2 regions of the Streptomyces sp. NPDC031474 genome follow, and region 2 is predicted to be linked to the other one. Evidence: riboswitches for the same ligand, from Rfam matches in the RefSeq annotation. Region 2 holds a riboswitch; the other holds the start of a gene.
The links. A riboswitch is a leader RNA that binds a small molecule or an ion and turns the genes downstream of it on or off. The one in region 2 is predicted to bind glycine.
Positions count from the first base shown of each region.

Region 1: linked by a shared signal. The riboswitch ahead of gcvP (aminomethyl-transferring glycine dehydrogenase) and the one ahead of gcvT (glycine cleavage system aminomethyltransferase GcvT) in region 2 are both predicted to bind glycine.

Region 1 covers NZ_JBVIJX010000019.1:217,294-222,617, forward strand. The annotation lists gene ACZ5SK_RS35970 (TOBE domain-containing protein) at 33-452, shown strand; gene gcvP (aminomethyl-transferring glycine dehydrogenase) at 749-3,634, opposite strand; glycine riboswitch at 3,817-3,912, opposite strand; gene ACZ5SK_RS35980 (PRC-barrel domain-containing protein) at 4,025-4,396, shown strand; gene ACZ5SK_RS35985 (nucleotidyltransferase domain-containing protein) at 4,402-4,863, opposite strand; gene ACZ5SK_RS35990 (DNA polymerase IV) at 4,920-5,324, opposite strand, start outside.
Region 2 covers NZ_JBVIJX010000011.1:116,007-121,330, reverse strand. The annotation lists gene ACZ5SK_RS24045 (enhanced serine sensitivity protein SseB C-terminal domain-containing protein) at 1-191, opposite strand, end outside; gene ACZ5SK_RS24040 (enhanced serine sensitivity protein SseB) at 360-1,154, opposite strand; gene ACZ5SK_RS24035 (AAA family ATPase) at 1,233-1,916, opposite strand; glycine riboswitch at 2,094-2,194, shown strand; glycine riboswitch at 2,195-2,323, shown strand; gene gcvT (glycine cleavage system aminomethyltransferase GcvT) at 2,372-3,532, shown strand; gene gcvH (glycine cleavage system protein GcvH) at 3,644-4,021, shown strand; gene glyA (serine hydroxymethyltransferase) at 4,036-5,298, shown strand.

The DNA.
Region 1 (5,324 bases), on a different contig from region 2:
ATAAACCGAGCAGAGCCCTACCGTTGGTGCCCATGACCCTGAGCATCCGCAATCAGCTCCCCGGCACCGTCACCGCCGTCCACCCCGGCGAGGTCATGGCCACCGTCACGGTCCGCCTGGCCGGCGGCCAGGACGTCACGGCGGCCATCACGTTGGAGGCCGTGAACCACCTCGGCCTCACCACCGGTACCGCCGTCCGCGCACTGGTGAAGTCGACGGACGTCTCCCTGGCCACCGGCCCGGTGGACGGCCTCTCGATCCGCAACCGGCTCCCCGGCACGATCACCGGTCTCATGATCGGCAGCGCCATGGCCGCGGTGAAGATCACCGTGGCGGGCGGCGAACTCACCGCGGCGATCACCAAGGACGCGGCCACCGACCTCGGTCTCTTCGTGGGCTCCGACGTCATCGCACTGATCAAGGCGACCGAGGTGTCCCTGGCCACCGATTAGACACCCCGCCCACGGCACAGAACGCCTTGGGGGCGCGTCGAGAGCGGTGCGACGGACTCCAGGCTCGGCGCCGCAAGCCCTGGCCCATGAGCGCGCCGAACACGTCCCGCTCACGGACCAGGGCCTGAGCAGCTCCGCAGCGCGCAGACGAGTCGGGATCACCCCCCGTGCCCCGCGCACCCCGACCGCGGCGGCCGGCTCCAGGCAGGCCCTGCCCGGTCACTGAGAGGTGCCCTGATCATCGGCAAGGACGGCGACTCGGCTGGGAAACCCCAGCCGAGCAGCGCCTCGCCCGCTCAGTCCTCGTACGCGTCCAGCGGGGGGCACGAGCAGACCAGGTTCCGGTCGCCGAAGGCCTGGTCGATCCGGCGCACCGGCGGCCAGTACTTGTCGGCGGCGGACACTCCGGCCGGGAAGACGGCCTCCTCACGCGTGTACGCGTGCTCCCACTCCCCGCCGAGCGCGGCCGCGGTGTGCGGGGCGCCCCGGAGCGGGTTGTCCTCGGCCGACCACTGGCCGGTCCCGACCTTCTCGATCTCCGCGCGGATGGCGATCATCGCCTCGCAGAAACGGTCCAGCTCGATGAGGTCCTCGGACTCGGTCGGCTCGATCATCAGTGTCCCGGCCACCGGGAACGACATCGTCGGCGCGTGGAACCCGTAGTCGATGAGCCGCTTGGCGACGTCGTCGACGCTCACCCCGGTCGCCTTGGTGAGCGGCCGCAGGTCGATGATGCACTCGTGCGCGACCAGCCCGCCCGGGCCGGTGTAGAGCACCGGGTAGTGCGGCTCCAGCCGCTTGGCGATGTAGTTGGCGCTGAGCACCGCGACCTGCGTGGCCCGCTTGAGCCCCTCGCCGCCCATGAGCCGCACATAGGCCCAGGAGATCGGCAGGATCCCGGCGGAGCCCCAGGGAGCCGCAGAGATCGGCCCCACACCCGTCTCCGGCCCGGCGGCGGGCTGCAGCGGGTGGTTCGGCAGATACGGCGCCAGATGCGATCGTACGGCGACCGGCCCTACCCCCGGGCCGCCACCGCCGTGCGGGATGCAGAACGTCTTGTGCAGGTTCAGGTGCGAGACGTCCCCGCCGAAGTGCCCCGGCTTGGCGAGCCCGACGAGCGCGTTGAGGTTGGCGCCGTCGACGTACACCTGCCCGCCCGCCTCGTGCACCTGCGCGCAGATGTCCGCGACGTGCTCCTCGAAGACACCGTGCGTGGACGGATAGGTGATCATCAGCACCGCCAGCTCGTCCCGGTGCTGCTCGATCTTCGCCCGCAGGTCCTCGACGTCGATCTCGCCGTCCCCGGCGGTCTTCACGACGACGACCTTCATACCCGCCATGACGGCGCTCGCCGCGTTCGTGCCGTGCGCGGACGACGGGATCAGGCAGACCGTCCGCTGCTCGTCCCCGTTGCCCCGGTGGTACCCGCGGACGGCGAGCAGCCCCGCCAGCTCCCCCTGCGACCCGGCGTTCGGCTGCAGGGACACCTTGTCGTACCCGGTGACCTCGGCGAGCCGCTCCTCCAGCTCCCGGATGAGCGTGAGGTAGCCCTCCGCCTGCTCGGCCGGCGCGAAGGGGTGCAGCTGCCCGAACTCGGGCCAGGTGACCGGCTCCATCTCGGTGGTCGCGTTGAGCTTCATGGTGCAGGAGCCCAGCGGGATCATGCCCCGGTCCAGCGCGTAGTCCCGGTCGGCGAGCCTGCGCAGATAGCGCAGCATCGCGGTCTCGGAGCGGTGCCGGTGGAAGACGGGGTGCGTCAGGATCGCGTCGGACCGCAGCTGCCCGGCGGACAGGGCGTCGGCGGTGGCCGTGTCGAGCGACTCGATGTCGCCGTCCACGCCGAAGGCGGCCCAGACCGCGGCCACCTGCGCCCGCCCGGTCGTCTCGTCGCAGGCGATCGACACCTGGTCGGCGTCGACGAGGTGCAGGTTGACCCCGTGCTCCCGCGCGGCGGCGACGACCTCGGCGGCCTTCGCCGGCACCCGCACGGTCAGCGTGTCGAAGTACGACCCGTGCACGACCTCCACACCTCCGGCCGCGAGCCCGGCGGCGAGGATCGCCGCGTACCGGTGGGTGCGCAGGGCGATCGCCCGCAGCCCCTCCGGCCCGTGATAGACGGCGTACATGCCCGCCATCACCGCCAGCAGCACCTGCGCCGTGCAGATGTTGCTCGTGGCCTTCTCACGCCGGATGTGCTGCTCACGCGTCTGCAGCGCGAGCCGGTAGGCCTGGTGCCCGTCCGCGTCGACGGACACCCCCACGAGCCGCCCGGGCAGGCTGCGCGCGAACTTCTCATGGACGGCCATGTAGCCGGCGTGCGGCCCGCCGAAGCCCATGGGCACCCCGAACCGCTGCGTCGTGCCGACCGCGATGTCCGCCCCCAGCTCACCGGGCGACTTCAGCAGCGTCAGCGCGAGCAGATCCGCGGCCACCGTGACGAGCGCGCCGAGCCCGTGCGCCTCGTCGACGATCGCCTTGAGGTCGCGCACGGCGCCGGAGGCTCCGGGGTACTGCACGAGCACGCCGTTGATCTCGCGCCCGGCGAGCTCCGCCGGGATGCCGTCGCTCAGATCCGCGACGACGACCTCCACGCCGGTCGGCTCGGCACGGGTCTCGATCACAGCGATGGTCTGCGGCAGCACGTCCGCGTCGACGAGGAAGAGGCCCTTCTTGTTCTTCCCCATCCGCCGGGACAGCGCCATGGCCTCGGCGGCGGCCGTGGCCTCGTCGAGCAGCGACGCGCCGGAGGTGGGCAGACCGGTCAGGTCGGCGACCATGGTCTGGAAGTTCAGCAGCGCCTCGAGCCGACCCTGCGAGATCTCCGGCTGATACGGCGTGTAGGCCGTGTACCAGGCCGGATTCTCCATGACGTTGCGCAGGATCACGGGCGGCGTGAACGTCCCGTAGTACCCGAGCCCGATCATCGAGTCGAGAACCTGGTTGCGGTCGGCCAGCGAACGCAGTTCCGCCAGCACCTCGGCCTCGGTGCGCGCGCCCGGCAGGTCCAGCGTGTCGGCGTTCTTGATCACATCCGGTACGGCGACGGCGGTGAGCTCGTCGAGCGAGCCGTAGCCGACCTGCGCGAGCATCTTGGCCCGCGCCTCGAGGTCGGGCCCGATGTGGCGCTGCTCGAAGGGGATTCCCTGTTCGAGTTCGGAGAGCGGAATGCGATCGGCGGTCATTTCTGAGGCCTCCTGGTCTGACGACCTTCGAGGGTCACCACGGCGCGGGTACCCGGACGGCCTCCCCCTCTGTCATCTCAACCTGAGAGCTTCACCGGCCGCCCGAGGACAGCCGGCTTTCACCGTCGGTGAGAGCGGACGCCGTCGACGCCGTCGGCACCCGCCCTGCTTTCCAGAGTGACCTCGTCCGTGCGGTACGTGAGCCTGAGAGATTCCGGGGAGGATTTGCTCCTTCGGCGCCTCCGATGGTGTCCGGAGGACTCTCCCGCACGGGGTCAGCAGCCGTTGTCAGACTACCAGCGAGGTCAACGCCACCCTCTCGAGTGGCCGCCCGTCCCAAAGTGCTCTTTTGTAGTGCTTACGGATGAGTTGCGACCAAGTGGAGGGCCCGTGCAGACCGACATCGATCCGCGCAACCTGATCGGCCGCAAGGCGTTCGACCGCAACGGCACCAAGATCGGCACCGTCGACGAGGTCTACCTCGACGACGCCACCGGCGTCCCGGAGTGGGCGGCCATACGCACTGGTCTGTTCTCCCGCGACGCCTTCGTCCCTCTGGAGCCCAGCGAGCTGGTCGAGGGCACTCTGCACATTCCCTTCGACCGGGCTCTGATCAAGGACGCCCCGGACTTCGGCGTGGGCCGCCACCTCTCTCCGGAACAGGAACTCCAGCTCTACCACCACTACGGCCTCGACGTGGCCGCCCCGCCTCCGCTCCCCGACCACGACTTCGGCCGGCTCGCGGGCACGGACGAGAGCTGAGCCCCTCAGACACAGGCCTGTATCAGCTCCCGAAGGATCCCGGCAGGGTCGTACAGCGGCCGGGCGCCGTCCGTGACGACTCTCCGCGTCCCGTCGTCGACCGGATCGGCCCGCGCCCAGTCGGGAGAACCGACGCCCACCTCCACTTCCAGACCGGAACCGGTGACATACCGCCATTCGGTGATGGGCCCCCATTCCTGCACGCGGACCAGCTCTCCCAGAGACAGTTCCCGCGCCCAGGCGTCGTCGGCGGCGTACTGGTCAGTGGCCGTCGACAACACCACGAGATCGACGTCGGAATCGGGTCGCGCGGCGCCACGCGCACATGACCCGACGAGGAGCAGCCCGACCACGTCGCTCCGGTTCGCGGCCCAGCGGGTGACGCGATCCACCACCTGCCGCATCTCCGCCTCACGCTCCGGCGACACCCCACCCGCGTCCACGACCCGGCCTCCGTGCAGTTTCATCCAGCTCTCCCCTCCCCTACCGGCGCCACCTCGCAGGACGCCGCCGCCTCTCCGACTCACCCCACACCGTGAGCGGCTTCACTCTGTGTAACTGATCCGTCTCGCCGGGAGTTCCCAGTCCGGCCGTCCTCCTCAGGTATTCGCCGCACCAGCGGCAGCGGATCCGCCGGCTCCAGCTCCGGGTCGTCGGTCCGGAACGTCCGCACCCGTCCCGGCTCCGACTCGGGCGTCTCGAACCGCACCGTGACCCGGCCCAGCCCACTGCCCTGCACCCACCCGTGGCCGAGCTCGGCATGCCGCACGTCGTGTCCCGGCCGCCACTGGTGCTCGACCGGCACCGGCTCCTCGCCGACGGGCTCGTCCGCGAGTTCCTCCTCGGGCCCTGCCGCGCGCTCCTCCGCCGCCTGCGCGAACAGGTCCTCCTGCGTGAAGTCCGCCAGCCCGCTGACGCCCACGCCGAG
Region 2 (5,324 bases):
CCCTCGACCTCCATGTTTCCGTACTGGGCGTCCGGGGAGCCGGCCTGGCCGTGCCACAGGAGCATCCAGACCTGGCCGGAGGAGGGGGTCGCGAGCGCGCGCAGAAGCGCCTCGTATGCGTCGTAGCGCCCGGGCGTGACCTGGCGCAGCATGTGCTCGACCTGACCGGTCGCGATGCCGCTGGCGCTCACCTGTACCGCCCCTTCTTTTTTGTTGCCCCGCGTTGGAGTCCAGCTTAGGCGCTCTCCTGGTCGGGCCGTTGAGAGCTCGGGGCGTGCTGTGATCCTCGGGCTGCCCCTCGTGCGTGGCTGGGCGCGCGGTTCCCCGCGCCCCCAAGTCGGCTGCACCTGGGGGAGTTGTCAGTGACCCCTGGTGTAGAAGGGGCGGACTCGGGTCCTCAGCCAATCGCCCACCGGGTCCTGGGCGACGTCCAGGAGGACCAGGTTGACCGGCCAGGGCGACGAGGTGCGGCCCAGGGCCCTGCCGAGGGCCTCCAGGGGAAGTGCGCGCAGGTCGCCCTCCCACTGGGAGAGTTCGACGCCGACGAACATCACCGGGTCCGCCGTCTCGATCGCGGCCAGGCAGCGGCGGGCCGTGCGGACCACGCCTATGGACTCGAACTCCGCCGAGGCCGCGGCCAGGAAGTCCACCGGGTCGTCCTGCCAGTCGGGCTCGTAGAGGCGGACGCGGCCGCCGCTCGCGGGGCCATCCAGCGGGGTGCGGCCCGCCCGGCACAGCTCGGCGACGGCCGGTGGCGGCAGCGGGACGCCGACCACGCCCTCGGGGTTCACCATGATGCCGACCTGCGGGGGCAGCCCGCGGGCGAACTCCACGGCGGGCGCGATCGTGAACGACATGTGCGAGCCGACGACCTGGCGGAACTGCTCCTCGGAGCTGAAGACCGGCACGTACACCTGGCCGTCGAGCTCCAGGGTGGGCAGGTCGAGGGGGCCGCTGTGCGGGCCGCCGCCGCTGGGGAGCGGCACCCAGACGAAGCTGCGGCCGAGCACCTCCACGATGCGGCCGCCGGCTCCCGGCACGCCGAGGGAGACGGAGAGCACCTCCTCCAGCTCGTTGCCGGGCCATCCGCCGTGCGAATGGGGGTGCGCCTGCGCCGGGAAGTCCGTGGGGAAGTCCGCCGGGGGGAAGTCCATCTGCCTACCGCCTGCTAAGAACCGCTCACTCTGCTGTGGCTGAAAGGCTAGCGGGTACCGGGCGTTCCGCCCGAGCCCTCAGCCCGTGAATCCGATCCGGCGCAGCGTGTCGGCCGCGTCGCGGTCGAGCAGGACCGCCGAGCCGCAGCCCTCGGGCAGCCGGCCCTTCTCCACCGAGCGCAGCAGCCGGGCGGCGGCGTGCCGGTGGCGCAGGAACGCGTACCGCGAGACGCCTCGGCCGCGCTCGCGCTGGCCCTCCAGGGCCGTGTCCGCGCCGACGTCGAGCAGGAGCAGGTGGAGGGTGCCGCCGCGGCGGCGGGCCTCGCGGGCCAGCCAGTCACGCACCCAGGCCTGCGTGCCGCAGTCGTGCACGACGACGCCCTTGCCGCCGCGCAGCGCCCGGCGCAGTCCGGCGTAGTGGGCGAGGCGGACGAGGGGGCGGTAGAGGGCGTAGGGCAGGAGGCGGGGCGCGCGGGCGTCCCAGCGGTCGCGGGTGTCCTGGGAGTCGATGCGGACGCCGCTCACGGCCCGCTTCATGAGCGTGGACTTGCCGCTGCCTGGCAGTCCGGTGACCACGACCAGGTCCCGGGGGCCGAAGAGCAGGCCGTGCGGGCTGCGGCCGGCCCGCTCGCGCAGGTCGCGGACGACGGGCTCGGGCTGTGGGCCGCACGCGTTGCGCGCCTGGGCGCCGGGCTGCGCGGGCAGCGCGATCCCCGAGATGGTCGCGAATGCCGTGGTCCTCGCCGTGGTCGCCTCGTTCACCGTGATCGTCCTCCCCTGGGGTCAGGTAGTCCTCATCCCCGCCAAGCGTAAAGAGAAGGTAATGCGCGGCGCCTCGCGATTTCGTGCGCGTACCGACACAGGCCGGTTACAGATGCGGCCTGCCGCGAACGGGGCGGGCCGTGCAATGATGGCCGCGCCAACTGCATACCGGCCGTTCGAATCCGCGCGGGAGAGTCCTCAGCAGCAGTTTCGCTGGGGCGCCGAAGGAGCAAGTCCCTCCCTTGAATCTCTCAGGTCCCCGTTACCGCGCGGGCGAGGCACATCTGAAAAGCGGGCCGCCCCTTGTCTCGACGAGGTCGGCCCCACCCAAGGTGCAAGCCATGTCCGACCCGTCGTAACGGGCCGTCATGGCGAACCTCTCAGGTTCCGATGACAGATGGGGAGGAGTGGGGAGGAACCACCTCGCCCGTCATGCCTTGGGAGACGACCGTCCGATGAGCAGTACCGAAGAACTCCGTCACACCGCGCTCGATGCGCTGCATCGTTCGCTCGGTGCGACCATGACCGACTTCGCCGGCTGGGACATGCCCCTGCGCTACGGCTCCGAGCGCGACGAGCACAACGCCGTCCGCACGAAGGCCGGGCTGTTCGACCTCTCCCACATGGGCGAGATCACCGTCACCGGTCCGCAGGCGGGCGCCCTGCTGAACTTCGCGCTCGTCGGCGACCTCGCGGCCGTGGGCGTGGGCCGCGCCCGCTACACCATGATCTGCGGCGCGGACGGCGGCATCCTCGACGACCTGATCGTGTACCGGCTCGCCGACGCGGAGTTCATGGTCGTCGCCAACGCCTCCAACGCGCAGGTCGTGTTGGACGCCCTGGTGGAGCGTTCCGCCGGCTTCGACGCCGAGGTCCGTGACGACCGGGACGCCTACGCCCTGATCGCCGTCCAGGGACCGGAGTCCCCCGGCATCCTGGCCTCGCTCTCCCCCAGAGGCTCGACTTCGCTCGATCCGGGAGGTGCCCCCATCGCCGACCTCGACGGCCTGAAGTACTACGCCGGTCTGCCCGGCACCGTCGCCGGCGTCCCCGCGCTCATCGCGCGCACCGGCTACACCGGCGAGGACGGCTTCGAGCTGTTCGTGAAGCCGGAGCACGCCGTCGAGCTGTGGCAGGCGCTGACCAAGGCCGGCGAGGGCGTCGGGCTGGTCCCGTGCGGCCTGTCCTGCCGGGACACGCTGCGCCTGGAGGCGGGCATGCCGCTGTACGGGCACGAGCTGAGCACCGCCCTCACCCCGTTCGACGCCGGGCTGGGCCGGGTGGTCAAGTTCGGCAAGGAGGGCGACTTCGTGGGGCGCGAGGCGCTCGCCGCGGCGGCCTCGCGGGCGCAGGAACAGCCCCCGCGCGTCCTCGTCGGCCTGGTCGCCGAGGGCCGTCGCGTCCCGCGCGCCGGGTACGCGGTCGTCGCGGGCGGCGCCGTGATCGGCGAGGTCACCTCCGGCGCCCCCTCCCCCACCCTCGGCAGGCCCATCGCGATGGCGTACGTCGACGCGGCCCACGCGGCGCCGGGGACCCCGGGCGTCGGCGTGGACATCCGGGGCGCCCACGAGCCGTACGAGGTCGTGGCGCTGCCCTTCTACAAGCGCCACAAGTAGAGACTGAGACCAGTCCGGGCGCGTGACGCTGCACACATTCCCGCTGCTCACGCACGGTTCCAGCAGTCCCCCCTTCATCAGCACCCACCCGCGTACAGGAGAATTCAGGCCATGAGCAACCCCCAGCAGCTGCGCTACAGCAAGGAGCACGAGTGGCTGTCGGGCGCCGAGAACGGCGTCTCGACGGTCGGCATCACGGAGCACGCGGCCAACGCGCTCGGCGACGTGGTGTTCGTCCAGCTCCCGGAGGTCGGTGCCACGGTGACCGCGGGCGAGTCCTGCGGTGAGCTGGAGTCGACCAAGTCGGTCAGCGAGTTGTACTCGCCGGTCGACGGTGAGGTCGTCGAGGTCAACCAGGATGTCGCCGACGACCCGTCGCTGGTGAACTCCGCCCCCTTCGAGGGCGGGTGGCTGTTCAAGGTACGCGTCGCGGGCGAGCAGCAGGAGCTGCTGTCCGCCGACGAGTACACCGCCTTCACCACCGGCTGAGGAGTCGTAGACGCATGTCCGTCCTGAACACGCCCCTGCACGAGCTCGACCCGGAGATCGCCGCCGCCGTCGACGCCGAGCTGGGCCGCCAGCAGTCCACCCTCGAGATGATCGCCTCGGAGAACTTCGCTCCGCTCGCGGTCATGGAGGCGCAGGGCTCGGTCCTGACCAACAAGTACGCCGAGGGCTATCCGGGCCGGCGCTACTACGGCGGCTGCGAGCACGTCGACGTCGCCGAGCAGATCGCCATCGACCGGATCAAGGACCTGTTCGGCGCCGAGTACGCCAACGTCCAGCCGCACTCGGGCGCCTCCGCCAACCAGGCCGCCCTGTTCGCCCTCGCCCAGCCCGGTGACACCATCCTCGGCCTGGACCTCGCCCACGGCGGCCACCTCACCCACGGGATGCGGCTCAACTTCTCCGGCAAGCAGTTCAACGTGGTCGCGTACCACGTGGACGACGCCGGTCTGGTCGACATGGCCGAGGTCGAGCGTCTCGCCAAGGAGCACCGGCCGAAGGTGATCATCGCCGGGTGGTCGGCGTACCCGCGGCAGCTGGACTTCGCGGAGTTCCGCCGGATCGCCGACGAGGTCGAGGCGTATCTGTGGGTCGACATGGCGCACTTCGCGGGCCTGGTCGCGGCCGGGCTGCACCCCAACCCGGTGGAGTTCGCGGACGTCGTCACGTCCACCACGCACAAGACGCTGGGCGGCCCGCGCGGCGGGATCATCCTGGCGAAGCAGGCGTTCGCCAAGAAGCTGAACTCGTCCGTGTTCCCGGGCTTCCAGGGCGGTCCGCTGGAGCATGTGATCGCGGCGAAGGCGGTCTCCTTCAAGGTGGCGGCCTCGGAGGAGTTCAAGGAGCGTCAGCGCCGTACGGTCGAGGGCGCGCGGATCCTCGCCGAGCGGCTGACGGCGCCGGACGCCCGCGAGGCCGGCGTGAACGTCCTGTCCGGCGGCACCGATGTGCACCTGATCCTGGTCGACCTGCGCGAGTCCGAGCTGGACGGGCAGCAGGCCGAGGACCGTCTCCACGAGGTCGGCATCACCGTCAACCGCAACGCCGTCCCGAACGACCCGCGGCCTCCGATGGTGACGTCGGGGCTGCGGATCGGCACCCCGGCCCTCGCCACCCGCGGCTTCACCGCCGAGGACTTCGCGGAGGTCGCGGACGTCATCGCGCAGGCGCTCAAGCCGTCCTACGACGCGCGGGCGCTCAAGGCCCGAGTGGTCGCCCTGGCCGAAAAGCACCCTCTGTACCCCGTTCTGAACAAGTAGTTCCTGTTTGCCCGGCAGCCCCGCAC